One region of the Paenibacillus donghaensis genome, then DNA from elsewhere that is predicted to be linked to it. Evidence: predicted binding sites of a transcription regulator. Region 1 holds the regulator's gene; each other region holds the start of a gene.

Region 1 (5,281 bases):
AAGAGGGGAGAGCTTATTTTGCAGAATGGTATCTTTATGTTCAATTTGTTTCATCCTTTGTTATTGGTGCTCTGGCTGGTTTCGGTAGGGGTGACGATTTATATTATCGTGCTGGTGATCAAGCTTGCACGCAGAGGCATTGTAGCGCTCGACCTCTACATTTATGCCAAAAACCGTGAAATCCGCACCCGCTTCGAATCCGCTGATTCCGACGACTTAAATTTATAGCAAGCAGGAGCATTTGTCCGTAAGTGGGGGCTATTCTGCTCTGGCAGCCTGTCCTGCATATCCTTTCATTTCCTAAATAGTGCTGTGAAGTGCTAAAATAAAGGTAATGTACTATGCGGGGAGAGAAGAATCAATGAAAAAAATCGTAGCAGGATTTGTCGCCGCAGTGCTGCTGTTGATCAGTGCTGAGGCCCTGGGTTCATCTGTATCACTAATCGGAAAAAAGATCCAGGCTGAATTTATTGTAACTATATACGGGAAAAAGCTGGCCGATCCGGCCATTGTGATTGACGGGAAAAGTTACGCTCCTGTGCGTGCGATCGGTGAACTGGCCGGATTCGATGTAACGGTTGCCGACAAAACGATAAATTTTGAAGAGCGAAGCAAACCTTCGGGTTCAACGTCTGACCGGCCAGATCCGGCTATTATCGATCCGATGCAGATAGTGACGCCTAATCCGGCAATTGCAGCAGCCAAGATCCGCATCAATGCGATTGACGCCAAAATCAATGCAGTCGTAAACAATATTTTGACCACGCGTTCTATGTTAAAGCTGGAGCCTTACAGTACACCGCTGAAGAATAAATTAAGGCAATATCAGGGCGAATATGACAAGCTGCTGCAGCAAAAGCAAAATGAACTGCAAAAATAAACCCTAAAAGCCTCATGTTTCTTCGCTGCAATAATGTAGAAGCCTCATATAACAGGAAATAACTGAGGATTAGTTTCTCTTTATTCCCTGGATCGCGCCCATTATGATTAGCGTAACGTTAATCAGGGGTGATGATATGCCGGAAGTACAGAAGATTCATTATAATAAAGCTCTAATCTTGCTGGTGATCCTGCTTCTGACGGATTTGTTGTTGTATGTGCTGCGTATGCAGGAAATTTATCCTGTTCCGTATGTGGCACCGCCAATGTTCTATATTGTAGCCTTCAATCTGTTTGTTGTTATTGGGATAATGTTGCTGCTGCGGAAACGGGCTGCGGTGTTCTATTCCATTCCAGTACTCCTGATTGTTCTCGCAGGCTCGTATCTAGTGTTTAGCTTTATAGGCAATCAGTATGTTTTTTTGCCTTCCCCGGAACGGTCGGAAAGTATAGTTGTGAAGTACCACAGGTTCGTGATGATTGACACCTCGTATGTCTTTGAATTTTATCAGAAGGACTGCAGCGGACTGTGGATGAGCAAGCTTGTCGGCCAGCAGTATACCTATACGCTACCGATTCATGACAACCCGCTGACTCCTGAAGAGGTACTGGGACTGCAGAAGGGCAGGTGGACCAGCGAGAAGGAGCTTGTTTTCGATACCGTAACGGACAAATTGACTATTAAATTGAAGTAGAACTGGGCAAAGCACTGGAGCTGGATTTTGATCCGGAGTGGTATGGCAAACAAGATTAAGGAAGGGATGTACCCTGTTAACGAGAGAACATATAGAAAAATAATAAATAAATCCGGTCCGTTGTTCCCCATTATGGTGTGGGTTCATTCCTGGGAAGTTATTCTAAAGCGTCTTGTGAGGCAATCACTGTTTTTAGGGTGTTACGCCGGGATCACGCAAGGCAATAGCGATTCTGCGGCCACAATCAGCTTATTGACATCAGTAACAGGATACATATATACCAGCTTTAAGCCCGCTGCAGCCAGCAGCATGAGAATACCGGCCCCCGCAAATACCCATACAAGCACCATTAACATGAGTGTCCACCTCCTGCTTCTTACCCTAACATATGTTTGTCTACCAGAAACGATGAGTTTTATTGCATATTGAGAAATAACACCTCCGTGAATCGTGAGCTACGATCTGCGGAGGTGTTTACTGTTGCGCTGACCTTATGGATGGTTGATTATCTACTGTCGAATGGTAACCCTGGTGCCAATCGGCACTAGAGCCTGCAGGGCAAGCACATCGGCGTTAAACATCCGAATACAGCCGTGCGACACCTCTTTGCCGATAGAAGAAGGGTCATTGGTGCCATGAATCCCATAGTGAGGTTTGGACAGGCCCATCCAGAAGGCGCCAAAAGGTCCCCCAGGGTTACGCTGCTTGTTGATAATGGTGTAATCCCCGACAGGGGATTGGGTTAACATCTTGCCGATGCCGATGGGGAACCCTCTGACGACGATATCGTCATCCAGCAGGTATAACATGCGTTGTGAAAGATCCACGATAATGCGGTAGTTGGGCATAAGGAAGGATGCTCCTTTTTAATACAGAATATGTAGGCGGCAGGGCGGACGTTAATCATTATGCCAAAAACAAGCAATGCGAACATTTGTTCTGAATGGTGATTCATAAAGGATAATAAAAAAACTGCCCCGCGAAGATGCGGAGCAGCCTGGAATATAAAGGAAGAGGGAATAACTTGGTACCGTGATCATAGTGCGGAGATTAATGAATGTCGCGGAACAATCCAATGACGCGGCCAAGAATGGTAACCCGGTTCAGTCGCAAAGGCTCGTAGGCCGGATTCTCCGGCTGCAGGCGGATATGATCGCGTTCCTTATAAAAGGTCTTAACAGTTGCTTCATCTTCTTCAGTCATGGCAACGACGATATCGCCATTGTCAGCGGTCTGCTGCTGGCGGACGATTACATAATCGCCGTTCATAATGCCGGCGTCCACCATGCTGTCGCCCAGAACGGACAACATAAACACTTTATTGTCACCAACATAATGAGTAGGAAGCGGGAAGTAGTCCTCAATATTCTCTGTAGCTGTGATAGGTACTCCGGCAGTGACCTTGCCTACAACAGGAACGCGCGTTACCGTATGTGCGAATTGATGTGCATTCTCGGAATCATCCTGGCCCAGCAGCTCAATAGCGCGGGGTTTGGTTGGGTCCCGGCGGATCAGACCTTTCTTCTCCAGTCGGTCCAGGTGACCGTGTACGGTGGAACTGGAGGCAAGGCCAACCGCTTCGCCGATTTCTCTGACGGAAGGCGGATAACCCTTGCTGCGGACTTCGTTACGTATGAATTCCAGGATCGCCAGCTGACGACTCGAAATCTTTGACATCGGAATCAACCCCATATAGTAATGTTTGGGAAAAGTATAACATAGAACTTCCGTTCGTACAAACATAAGTTCTAACCTGTTCTCATAATCTATTTAAATAAAGGGAACAATTGTTCGAAAAAAACTATTGAACAAAACACATGTTCGTGTTATATTATTTTCGAAAGTAAGAACAAGTGTTTGGAGGATGATTATTATGTTGAAATACAGTACCTATGTCAGCATCTATGATAAAAGTAATGAAACTAACGCTAAAACAACTGCACACACTGCTGGTGGCAGCAGTAAGACTGCTAATTTCGCGGCAATCTGGAATCAAGCCTTCTCAGGACTGTTCACACAGGACAAGCTGTTTAAATTTGCACTGGTATTTGTACTTATCATTTCGGGTTTCACCGTAGTTGGCAATGTATTTGCTGGATCGGTAGCCTCATTGAGACAAGAGAAAATGATCGTCGTTGAACGGGGTGATACGCTTTGGAACATTGCACTGGAGAATAAACCGGCCGGTATGAAGACGGCTGTATATATAGAAGGAATAAGAATGCATAATGGTATTCAAGGCAGTGAGATCCAAGCTGGAGAAGTTATAGCTTTACCTGTTTACTGACCTCAGTATAACCGTATATCCATCCATCGAGAGCTTGCAAGGGAGTAGACCTTGACAAGCTCTTTTTCTCATGGCACAGTTAGAATGAAATTATTTAGGAGGGGAACCACATTGAATATAGATGAACTGGTCGCGCGAATCAACGAATTGGCACGCAAGCATAAGAACGGCGGCCTAAACGAAGAGGAAGTGGCCGAACGCGCCAAGCTCCGCGAGATTTATCTTGGCAATATCCGCAATAACTTCCGCAACCAGCTGGAGACGATAGAGATTGTGGATAAGGATGAGGATGGACAAGGCGGCAAGGATCTGTTGCATTAATCCTTGTTCCTTTTCACAGATATTATAGAATGACTAGGGGGAACTTACATGGCCCGTTCTTGGGAAAGAATGGTTCAACGCAACACACAGCAGATCAACAAGCAGAGAAAGAAGCAAGGCAAGGATTCCATTTATGCCACCACATCCAGCTCGGTCAAGAAAAGTGATATTTTCAAAGGCCGTAACATTGTATTCCCGTTCGTACTCGTATTGCTGGGAATCATGTTCTGGGTAGTCGGCTCGATTGATCAGAACAAAGGAAGCGGCATATTGGCCAATTGGCTGGGGGTTGTGCTGTATTTCCTGCTGGCAGCCCTGATGTATTTCCGCCGTCCTTATTTGAAGGTTGACAAGACCAAGCTGTCCACTATCAAATTCAGCCGTGAGCGTTCGTGGGCTGCTGCCGATATCGAGATGATTACGCTCTCCCGCAGCGCCGTTTCCATTAAGTATAAGAACAAACGCAGCCGCTGGGTATTCTCCAGATTCTTTAACCGATACGATACGGTTGCGATCGGGGAACGTCTTGAGGCTTTTGCGAAGCACAACAACGTTGCAGTAGAACACGAATAATAATTAGTCCAGCTGGGAGGTGTCTTCAAACGAGGTTTGAAGACACGCTCTTAGGGAGAGGGAGAACTGCAATGCCAATTTCGGCCGTACTATTTGACCTTGATGATACACTGCTCTGGGATGACCGGAGTATTGATGAGGCCTTCCGCACTACCTGTGAGGCTGCGGGAATTGCCCTGGACCCCCTGGAGCTGGAGACAGCAGTCCGCCGGGAAGCCAGAAGTCTGTATGAGTCCTATGAGACCTTTCCGTTCACTCAGATGATCGGAATTAATCCATTTGAAGCCTTATGGGGAAATTTCACAGCCGGTGAGCAGCCAGAGTTCCGAATGATGGAGCAGCTGGCCCCGGTCTACCGCAAGGAATCGTGGCGGCGCGGACTGGAAGCCATGGGTGTTAAGGATGAGGTGCTGGCAGCCGAGTTAGCCGAACGTTTTGCGGCTGAACGACGCAGCCGTCCGTATATCTATGAAGAAACTCTTCATGTGCTTGAACAGCTTCAGGGCAAAGTGAAGCTGTTGCTGCT
Region 2 (5,281 bases), 220 kb from region 1:
TAAGGCGGCCTATGCTTCCAGAGCCAATAACTGCTGCAATGTCGGCATTCTCCGCTGCTCTCTTCCTTATCTACTATAGAGTAGAGCGCTCCCAAACCCTATGGAGAAACCTAATTCGATTATGGATATTTGTTGCATTGTTGCAAGCGGTATCGTATGTTGAAGGGAGAACAATGTTAGGATAAAAGAAGGTAGGAAGCTATGAACCCTGAACATTATGAATTTATGGTGGGCTTCAATCCGCAACCTGAGGAACGTGAGCTGACCGTGCTGTTCAGCGGTGAAGGCAGACCGATTCCCGGTCACAAGATGGGCCCCTCTGTCCACGATTATTATCTGATCCATACCGTGCTGACCGGTGAAGGCCATTTCCAGAGTGGCAGCCTCTCGCAGACTTGCCGGGCCGGGGACACCTTCGTTATCTTTCCCGGCTCGCTGTTCAGCTACCAGGCCGATTCGTCCAATCCCTGGCATTATGCCTGGGTTGCCCTGCAAGGTGAAGACGTTCAGCAGCTGTTCGCCGAGGTTGGCATTATCCGTGGCCGTCCGCTGCAGCAAGCCGCCAATGTCGCCGAGCTGCACCACTTGTATGAACGCATCCGCTTGTCCTTCAAGCAGTCTGCTTATCCCCGGCTGGAGAATCTGGAGGCTTCCGGCTGGCTGCGCCTCTTACTCTGCCAGCTTGGCCTCGCCAATGCCGCAAGCCTGCCCGAGCATTCCGTGCTGCTGCCGGACGTGATCGAGCTGCAGATTGACCAGGCGATCCGCTGGCTCTCGCTGCAGTTCCACCAGCAGATTAGCATCGACCAGTTGGCCTCTACGCTGGGTTATCACCGGGCGCATCTATCCAAGGTCTTCAAGCAGCGGACCGGACTGTCCCCCAAGCAGTATCTGCTGAAGGTAAGAATGGACAAGGCGCAGGCGCTGCTTAACGGCCCGCTGACGATTGATCAGGTGGCTACTTCGGTCGGCTATAACGATGCTCTATATTTCTCCAGGCATTTCCGCAAATGGTGCGGGATGTCACCGAGCGAGTTCCGCAGCAGCCTGCGCTAGAGCAGACTGCCGTGTCTTGTCGATGATACCCTTACCACTAAAGGAGGTTCATTATGTATTCCAAACCTAAGCTAGTCCTGTTCTGTAGCTCGCAATCCTTGCCTTGATTACTGTTTACGCCTGTACCAGGATGTATCCGCACCTGCACGTGCTTTCTCTAGAATAGCTTGTATAAAAGCCGTTTTGCCAGCGCCGTAAGCATCCCTATCGTTGCGGTGCTGCCCGGCGAGCCTGTTCTTAAGTTCAGCGTAAGCTTGACGGTCCGCCTCATGGGAACACAAATAGTCACGCAGAGCAAGGTGCTCCACGAACCCTTTGCCGTCCTGTGGGCAGACGAACAAGTGATATTTCATGAATTCGTCTTCCTGTATCCGCTTGAATGCCTCCCTGCCTTCGATTCCCTGGTTCCCCTCGTGCACATACCCGATCTTCGCCAGCCGCTCGATGATTTCCGGCAGCACATCATAACTTGCCATTACCAGATCCAGATCTATAATGGGCTTGGCATCGAGCCCTGGGACAGAGGTGCTGCCGACATGTTCAACGGCAAGGATCAGATCGTCCACATAGGGCAGCAAGTATTCTTTGATTCTAGTGAATTCATGCGCCCATTCCGGGTTATAGGGTACTACTTCTATGGCTTGTGTTCTTGCCACGATGATATTAACCTCCTAAGCAATCCATAATTTATGTTCATTTTATTATATCAAGCCACTCACGGGGCCGCATCCATCACATCCTTGATGCTGATCCAGTCCCAATCATCCTCTGACCACCTGAATTTAAGCTGTCTGTGCTGAACATTGACCATCATCACGATGCCGCGGGCAGTTCTGTCTCCCTCCGGATCGAATAGCGTCAAGGTAATCGCGCTATGCTCCTCCATCGATTGGGCGAAGATGTGCTGCAGCTCGTCCAGCGCCTGAGGGTCTAGCTCGGGTCTGCGCCGCAGCTCCTGCCGCTGTGCGTCGTCAAGAATCCGATCCTTGTGCTCAATCAACATCATCCGGCTGCTCTCCCAGAGACCGTTGCCTTCCAGTTTCTTTCTCATGCTGTCTGCCTCCATGACCTGACGATTCTCAAATACGAACATTTGTTTGTATTATACTCGCATACGTACAGGCTTACAAATGTCAAAAAAATCCGCCAGCCTGCTAAGCAGACCAGCGGATCAAATAAAACAGCAGACCCTTGCAGCAATATTTTAAATTAGATCACAAATGCCTTGGTGATAATAACCAGCAGGATGAACAATACCAGAATACTTGTGGTAGAAGTAAACCCGCCGCCGTATCCGCCGACTCCACATTCACTCATTCCTAACGCCTCCTTTTACTCCTTTTAATTGAGTACATCACAGAATATGCAGAGGCTACTTCTACGCTTGGGTATTCAGGAAAGGAATCTGGAGGACAAGTGCCAGGAAAGTTATTCTTCCTTGCCTCTGGCCGGCAGGGCAGAGATCGTATGCTGCTGGCGGTATTCAGTAGGTGTGAGCTTAAACCGCTTGCGGAACATCTGCGTGAAATGTCTCATATCCTGATAGCCAACCTGCTCGGCGATATCGGCCAGCTTCAACCTGGAATGGAGCAGCAGCAGCTTCGCCTGTGCAAGCCGCAGCGTAGTGACATACTCCTTATAGCCCTGACCGGTCTTCTGTTTAAACAGCTGGCTGAAATAGGCCGGATTCAGAAAGACTACGGACGCGATTTTCTCCAAAGACAAGTCCTCATAGCAATGCTCCTTGATATACTGTAATGCCACGTTAATCGCTTTCTCTCCGCTGCCTGTATGAGGCCCCGCTTCGCAGGCCTGTGCCGCCGAGGTTTCCCTCAGCCCGTTCACGACCTGCGGAACAGTCTTGAAGTCGAAGCAGAGGCCAGAATGCAGCAGCTGGAACGGCACCTTCAGATAATGCTTGAGATGGACCTGCGCTTCCTGCCGGAAGGGCTCAATTCCGGCCCCCTCCGGCAAGCTGAGCAGCGCCAGCAGGCTCTGCCGATCATAGCTGACGACAACCCCGCACCCATGGCCCTCAATCAGCTCGGAGAGCACATTTTCGACAATGAAATGCTCCAGCGTCACACTCTGCCTAACTGCATTCAGCTGAACCATAACCAGATAAAAGCTGCTGTAATCCGCGATAAACGGACCAATATCCAGATTGCCGACATCCAGTCCTCGCGCAAGCCGCTGGAATACGCCTTCGCGCAAATATTTCAGGCTGGTCTTCAGCCTTGCCCCGGCCTGACTGAGCTGGTTATCCTGCTCAATTTCCAGGGTCAGGTCTGCAATCAGCTCCTGCAGCCGGCTTTTGCCGATCGGCTTCAGCAGATAATCCCTCGCGCCCAGACGGACCGCCTCCTGCGCATAGGCAAATTCGCTGTGTGCAGAGATCACCACCCATTTGACGTACGGATAACGCCGCCTTGAAATGCGCATGAATTCCAGGCCGTTCATGCCTGGCATCAGAATATCCGTCAGCACAATCTGGATCTGCTGCTCCTCCATAAGGCGCACAGCCTCTTCTGTGGAGGCAGCCACCACTACCCGGTGATCCGGGCTGATCTGCTGTATCGTCCGCTTGATCCCTTCCCGGATCACCCGCTCATCGTCCGCTATCAAGATATTCATGTTGGGTGCGTGCCTCCTTCCTGCGGAGCCGGCAATACAATGGCCACCTGTGTTCCTGCCCCGGGGGTGCTGTGAATCTCCAGACCGTAGGCCTTGCCGAACAGCTGCTGCAGCCTGCGGTGCAGGTTCTGCAGGCCAATGCCGCCTGTGCCATTGTCTCTGGACGACTGCCGTCCAGGCCATGCCAGCGATTCCAGCAGTTGCTCCAGCTTGGCCGCCTCCAATCCGCTGCCGTTGTCCTCCACGATGATCCTCAGCGTCTCCCCGTCCTCCTGAATGAACACTTTCAGCACACCCCCATCCTTAAGCGCTTCCAGTCCATGCTTGACTGCGTTCTCAATAATCGGCTGCAGAGTCATCTTGGGAACCCGCACCTGCAGATACCGCTCCTCAATCTCACATTCAACGGTAAGCCGCCCCTCCAGACGAAGGGAGATGATCTTCAGATAATGGCCAATCTGCTCCAGCTCCTCCTGCAGCGTCACCTCTACACCGTCCTCCCAAGCACTGCTGTAGCGGAACATCGAGGACAGCGAGAGCACCAGCTCACCCAGCTGCTCATTGCCTTCCTCATCCAGCATCCAGTAGATCATATCCAAGGTGTTATATAGAAAATGGGGGTTAACCTGCGACTGCAGGGCATGCAGCTCCGCGTTCTTCTCACTGACAGAAGAATGCTTCACCTGTTCAATCAATTCCTCGATCCGGTGAACCATCCGGTTGAAGGAGGCCACCAGAATATTGATCTCCTGATAAGAGGACACCTTGACCATGCCGCGGAAGTTGCCGATCTCGACCTGCTTCATCTCACGGATCAGCTTCTTCAGCGGCAGTGACAACGATCTGGACACCAGCGAAGCAATCAGGGTGGAGAGCAGAATGAGGATGAAGATGACAATTAGCAGATAGCGCTTCATCTCCACCAGCTCTACGTTAAGGTCACGGTCCGGAGTAATAATCATCACCCACCAGCCGGAGAAGGTCAGCTTGGAGGCGACGACCAACCGGTCCGCTTCCTGCCTCACGATGACTTCCTCCGAGTTCTTCAGCGACGGGAGACGGTCCAGCGCCGGCTTCGGATCTGTAGCCGAGGTCACGAAGCGGCCATCCTCGGAGAGCAGGTACACCTGGCTGTGCTCGCCCAGCTTCACATTATCCAGCGCGTCCAGGACACGCTGCGGATTCGTCTCATAGAGCACAATGCCGATGGGCTTGTGTTCATTCAGATCATAGATTTGGCGGCCAAAAGCAAACACCGGACTGTCCTCGACCTGGTCAATCAGCGAATGCTCATAGACGCCAAGCCAGACCATTTTGCCTGAAGAGGCCTGCAGCTGGCGGTACCAATCCTTCTCCCTGTATTTTGGGTCCACCACATTCATATTGTTGCCATAGTTATAGATCTTGCCGTAATCGGTAATGACATGGATGCCAACCAGATCATCCCGCGAGTAGAATATCGCCCCGATAATATTCGTAATCGTCTGCTCGTTAATATAGGCTACCGCCGGTTCATCGGTGGTTTCGTTCAGCAGCCGGATCAGCTCAAAGTTGTTGCTGAGCGATTTGGAGAGGCTGTCATAACCCTTAT
Region 3 (5,281 bases), 1.3 Mb from region 1:
AACAGATCCGGCAGCTCCAGCTGATCTTGTCCGCTGAGCGCCAACCGACCTGCTAAAGCAGGCCACCGTTCCTGTTATGAGGAACGGTGGCCTGTTTGAGTTTATTCCGGCTACCCACTATCCGTACGATGGCACTTCTCTAGATCTTGGATCAGCTCTTCAGCACACACATAAGGCTTCCCCTCCAGCTTAAGCAGCCGGCACAGGATCAGCTCCAGCGAAGCAGACAGCTTCAATTCCTCCCGCCAGCTGCCTTCCTGCTCCGCAGCCTGCGGCTCATAGGCAGAATACAGCATAAACAGCATCAGATGGGCAGCATCTTCTAAATCCGAGTCAATCTCGGGAGGCATCCGATCTGGCGGCCTGCTGTAATCGCCTATGTTACGCGCCAGACCGAAATCAATCAGGTACACCTCTTCATCACAGATCATCACATTGGGAATCCGCAGATCCAGATGCACATACCCTTTGCTGTGCACATGGGCTATCGGGTCCAGCAGCCGCAGCGCCCACCGCAGCACCTCCGGCTCTGTGAATACCCGGCCCTGCTCAAAAATCTGCTGCTCCAGCGTTTCTCCCTCCACATAATCCGTAACCAGCCATGCAGATTGCTGATACTCGAAATAATCCCGGCAAGCCGGAATATAGGGGTGCTCCAGCTGCCTCAGAACAGCCTGCTCACGGGCCAGCAAGCTGGTGGCAAGCTTCCTGCGGCTGGGCTTCGCTTGCTTCAGCAGCACTGCTGTTCCATGCTGACCGTCAAGGCAGCAATAGGTTAAGCCGTAGCTGCCCATACCAATGACGGATAGCACCTGATACCTTCCGTTGATCCAGGCCCCTTCTTCCAACGGATAATCCCGCCAGGCACGTATAAATGCACGCCAGCCTACCAGCATGGTTCTCCCCCCTTTCTCTGTGCTCCGACAATTCTGCCGTATTCCACATTCTTATATTTTAACAAACTGCTGCTTCTAATGAATCCCTGGCATAAAACATCTCTCCCAGGACAATCTAATCGAACGATTATAACTTATTCATAAAGGAGCTGTGCCGAAAATGGGAATTCTAAACGGCAATTCCAAAGACGAACCGATGCACTACGGTGAAATATTCAGTATATGGCAATTCTCTGCCAAAGCCAAAGGTACCTTGTCCAACCTGCAGGCTTATCTGTATCATGCCGGAGATAAAGGGCTGAAGAGCATTATTGATGACCTGATCGACCAGTCCCACCGTGAGATCAAGACCTGTGACAAGCTGCTGAAGGACAATGGCATTGCACCTTTCCCACTGCTCCCGGACCGCCCTTCGGTCAAGCTGGAGGATATTCCGGCCGGCGCACGCTTCTCCGACCAGGAGATTGCCGCTGCTGTTTCTGCGGGCATTGCAATGAGCCTGGTGGAGTGCAGCCAGATTATGAGCATGTGCATCCGTGAGGATATCGCCGCGCAGTTCCTCAAGATCCACACTCAGATGGCAGCCCTTGGCCACGCCATCCTGAAGCTGAACAAACAAAGAGGCTGGCTGATTCCGCCGCCGCTTCAGCTCAAACGACCAGAGCTTGTTCACGCTTAAGTTTTTCCCATCCTGCGCAAGCAGGATTTTTTGCTGTATAGAAATTTTTGCCATCTGCCAAGCATATTCATAAGCATGTCTTAATATGGAGATGTGAACGATGCGGTCATGGCCTAAACTCGCGATTATTTTGGTATCCAGCCTGCTCATAGCTGCAGGAACTAACTTCTTCCTGGTGCCCTATAAGATTCTGGACGGGGGAATTATCGGAATTGCGCTGATTATCAATTATTTATCCGGCGCCAAAATCGGACTGGCCATCGTGCTGTGCAGCCTGCCTATCTTCCTGCTGGCCTGGCTGAAGGAAAGGGAGATTTTCTATAACAGTGTGGTGGGCTTGTTATCCTCCTCCATTCTGATTGAGCTGCTGGGTCCCCTGCAGTATCATTTCCTCTACTATTTTGAATTCGGCTCCATCTCCAGCGCGATTATGGGCGGTGCACTGATGGGAACCGGGCTCGGGCTGATGCTGCGCTTCAAGGCCAGTACCGGCGGAACCGATCTGCTGGCTCACTATATCCAGCGATATATTCCGCTGAATGTGGGGGTGCTTATTTTCATGACAGACGCCATGATTATCGCTGCGGGAGGACTGCTGATCTCCAAGGAGACCTTCCTGCATTCCATCCTCACCATTGTGTCCGGCGGGGTAGCCACCGGTCTCTGCACGCTTGAAAGTTGATGAACCTGGAAATAAATATGCATATACGGGATCGTATGTTCGTATTATAATGCTATATTATGCACGGCGCCGGATCGGCGTATTTCTGGGGATGGCAAGCACGCCCTGAGGGCGCAGGCACATGCCCCGGCTGGAGAGTGGTTCCATGAAGAAAGACCGAGTCATTATGCTGTCCGACTGCCAGAGCTTCTATGCCTCTGTGGAGAAGGCTTCCCATCCCGATTACAGCAATCAGCCGCTGGTTGTCGCCGGTGATCCAGCCAGACGCAGCGGCATTGTGCTGGCTGCCTGCCCGCTGGCGAAGCAGAAGGGCATCACCACCGCCGAGACGCTGCGGGAAGCGCTGCAGAAATGCCCGGAGCTGATTGTTGTCAGGCCGCGCATGCAGCATTACATTGATGTCTCTGCCCAGATCACCAACATTCTGGGCACCTTCAGCGATCTTGTCGAGCCTTATTCCATTGATGAGCAATTTATTGATATTACAGGCAGCCTCTCTTTATTCGGCAGTCCGGAGCAGATTGCCACGGCGATTCAGGACCAGATCCGCAGGGATACAGGAGTCTATGCGCGTGTCGGCACTGGCTACTCCAAGGTCACAGCCAAGATGGCCTGCGATCTGTGGGCCAAGAAGAACACCACAGGCCAGTTCACCCTCACTCAGGAGCAGTTGCCTTCCCTGCTCTGGCCGCTGCCGATCAGCCAGCTGTTCATGGTCGGACGGCGGATGTCCGCCCATTTCCAGAGCATGGGCCTTGGCACAATCGGCGATCTGGCCCGGCTGCCTCTGGCTGAGCTGAAGTGGCGAATGCGCGAGAAATTCCGCAAGAAATGCGATATTGATGCCGAGCTGTACTGGCGGATCGCCAACGGCATCGACGACAGCCCGGTCAGCCCGTCCACCTATGAGGCCGCTCCCAAAAGCGTCGGCCATCAGATGACGCTGCCCCGTGATTACCACACGCTCCAGGAGATCAAGACTGTGCTGCTTGAGCTGTCCGAGATGGTCAGCCGACGCTGCCGCAGGCTGAAGGTCAACGGAGCCGTCCTGTCGGTCGGCTGCCAGGGTGCAAGCTTCGAGACGCCCACCGGCTTCTCCAGGCAGACCACCTTGAGCGATCCGACCAATGCCACCAGTCTCGTCTATGAAGCCGCCGTACCGCTGTTCCGGCAGCACTGGGACGGCCAGCCTGTGCGCAGAGTCCACCTGAGCCTCTCCGGGCTGTCGGACGAAAGTGAATATCAGCTGACACTGTTTGAATCCCGGCCGCGCTACCGTGAGCTGGAGCGGGCCACCGATGCCCTGAAGAACAAATTCGGCGACACCATCATCGGCCGCGCCTCCTCCTTCACGGATGCGGGATTGATCAAAGACCGCGCCGGCAAGATCGGCGGGCACTACAAGTAGAAACGGCTTCGCCGTCCTCAGCAAAGCGTATGCTTCCGAAGCAGCGATACTACGTATCGCTTTCAGGCATCCGTTTCTGCGAGAAATAGAAGAATAATTTATGGCGTGAAACATATAATTTTTTATATTTCAAATAAACTTAGCAGCAGGTTATAATTCATATTCATGATTTATGCCGATAAGGGTTGATCTTTTGGGTGAATGCGGCGACAATCGGATATATAACATTCCAGGGGAGGATCAAGAGAAGTTGGAAAGCACAGACCCCATCAGCGATACTGCCGATACCGGCAGTACCGGCAATACCTCAACCTATGAAATTATCGATCTGTGCCTGCTGGCCGGCAAGATTATGCTGCAGAGCGGCGCGGAAACTTACCGCGTGGAGGATACAATGACACGTATGGCTGCCGCGCTTGGCTTCCCCGGCGCGCACAGCTACGTCACTCCTACGGTCATTATGTTCACCACCAGCCGGACCGAGCCGGTCAAGCTGTTCCGCATCGCCGAGCGGACGACCGACCTGCAGAAGGTGTCCGAGGTGAATGACATCTCCCGGCGGCTGAGTGAACGCCAGATCACGGCAGCAGCAGCCCGCGAGCGGCTCGGCAAGGTGGATGATGCCGCACATGCCTACCCGGTGTGGCTGCAGATTGCCGCCGCCGCGCTGACGGGCGGCTGCTTCACCATCATGTTCAAGGGCAGCGTGCAGGATGCGCTGCCAGCGCTGCTGGCCTCGGGGCTGGGCTACGCGGCGGTCATCTACCTGCACCGGCTTGTGCAGGTCCGTTTCTTCGCCGAGTTCAGCGCCTCCTTCCTGATCGGCCTGCTGGCGTTCTTCTCGGTCCAGTTCGGCTTCGGCCGGGAGATGGACAAGATCATCATCGGCTCAGTCATGCCGCTCGTTCCCGGCCTGCTGATCACGAATGCCGTCCGGGATCTGATGGCCGGCCATCTCGTATCCGGCATCTCCAAGGGCGCGGACGCCTTTCTGACCGCATTTGCGATCGGCACCGGCATCGGGCTGGTGCTTTCGCTGTTCTAATCGCTCTGAGATCCCTTATGTGAAAGAGGTTGGCTGTTCATGCTTTTGCAACTTGTAACCAGTTTTATCGCGGCCTCCACCTTCTGCATCCTGTTTAATGCGCCGCGGCGTGCACTGCTGCAGTGCGGCTTGGCTGGCATGGTCGGCTGGATCGTCTACCTGCAGCTGGACCGGCAGTGGGGCATGGTCACCGCCACCTTTGCGGCTACGCTGATTGTGGGCATTATCAGCATCTTTTTCGCGCGTTCCTTTAAGCTGCCGGTGATTATCTTCAGTGTGGGCGGAATTATCCCGCTCGTCCCCGGCGGCCTGGCATACGATGCGATGCGCAAATTCGTTGAGAATGACTATATCGAAGCGGTAGAGATTGCCGTCGAGGCCTTGATGCTCTCCGGGGCCATTGCCGCCGGCCTTGTGCTGAGCGAGGTGCTGGGCCAGATGTTCCGCCGCTCCGGCAGCTAGAGCAGCTTGGGAAGCAGCAGTCAGCTCACTATGTTGCGGAGAGCGGTAACGGAGTGGTCATCGAAGGTCTGAATGTCGGCACAAGGCGATTGGAGTTTGTTTGCACACG

The links. Region 1 encodes LexA, which represses DNA repair genes until DNA is damaged. Its sites were predicted from a motif close to CGAACATATGTTCG; they were not measured.
Region 2: B9T62_RS13440 (YolD-like family protein) is a predicted target of LexA. The motif match lies at 2,143-2,156, and genes of this name have one in related genera.
Region 3: B9T62_RS08740 (DNA polymerase IV) is a predicted target of LexA. The motif match lies at 2,286-2,299, and genes of this name have one in related genera.

What each region holds. Positions count from the first base shown of each region.
Region 1 is NZ_CP021780.1:3,350,451-3,355,731, reverse strand. It holds gene B9T62_RS14560 (hypothetical protein) at 19-228, shown strand; gene B9T62_RS14555 (stalk domain-containing protein) at 362-880, shown strand; gene B9T62_RS14550 (hypothetical protein) at 1,017-1,574, shown strand; gene B9T62_RS39085 (hypothetical protein) at 1,775-1,930, opposite strand; gene B9T62_RS14545 (L,D-transpeptidase) at 2,084-2,422, opposite strand; gene lexA (transcriptional repressor LexA) at 2,625-3,251, opposite strand; gene B9T62_RS14535 (LysM peptidoglycan-binding domain-containing protein) at 3,448-3,861, shown strand; gene B9T62_RS14530 (DUF896 domain-containing protein) at 3,973-4,182, shown strand; gene B9T62_RS14525 (hypothetical protein) at 4,231-4,755, shown strand; gene B9T62_RS14520 (HAD family hydrolase) at 4,827-5,281, shown strand, end outside.
Region 2 is NZ_CP021780.1:3,126,287-3,131,567, forward strand. It holds gene B9T62_RS13430 (AraC family transcriptional regulator) at 202-1,056, shown strand; gene B9T62_RS13435 (GrpB family protein) at 1,164-1,712, opposite strand; gene B9T62_RS13440 (YolD-like family protein) at 1,772-2,107, opposite strand; gene B9T62_RS40250 (YjcZ family sporulation protein) at 2,266-2,373, opposite strand; gene B9T62_RS13445 (response regulator) at 2,485-3,690, opposite strand; gene B9T62_RS13450 (cache domain-containing sensor histidine kinase) at 3,687-5,281, opposite strand, start outside.
Region 3 is NZ_CP021780.1:2,088,876-2,094,156, reverse strand. It holds gene B9T62_RS08760 (hypothetical protein) at 1-24, shown strand, start outside; gene B9T62_RS08755 (serine/threonine protein kinase) at 111-896, opposite strand; gene B9T62_RS08750 (DUF3231 family protein) at 1,057-1,575, shown strand; gene B9T62_RS08745 (YitT family protein) at 1,676-2,257, shown strand; gene B9T62_RS08740 (DNA polymerase IV) at 2,403-3,665, shown strand; gene B9T62_RS08735 (threonine/serine exporter family protein) at 4,018-4,710, shown strand; gene B9T62_RS08730 (threonine/serine exporter family protein) at 4,750-5,172, shown strand.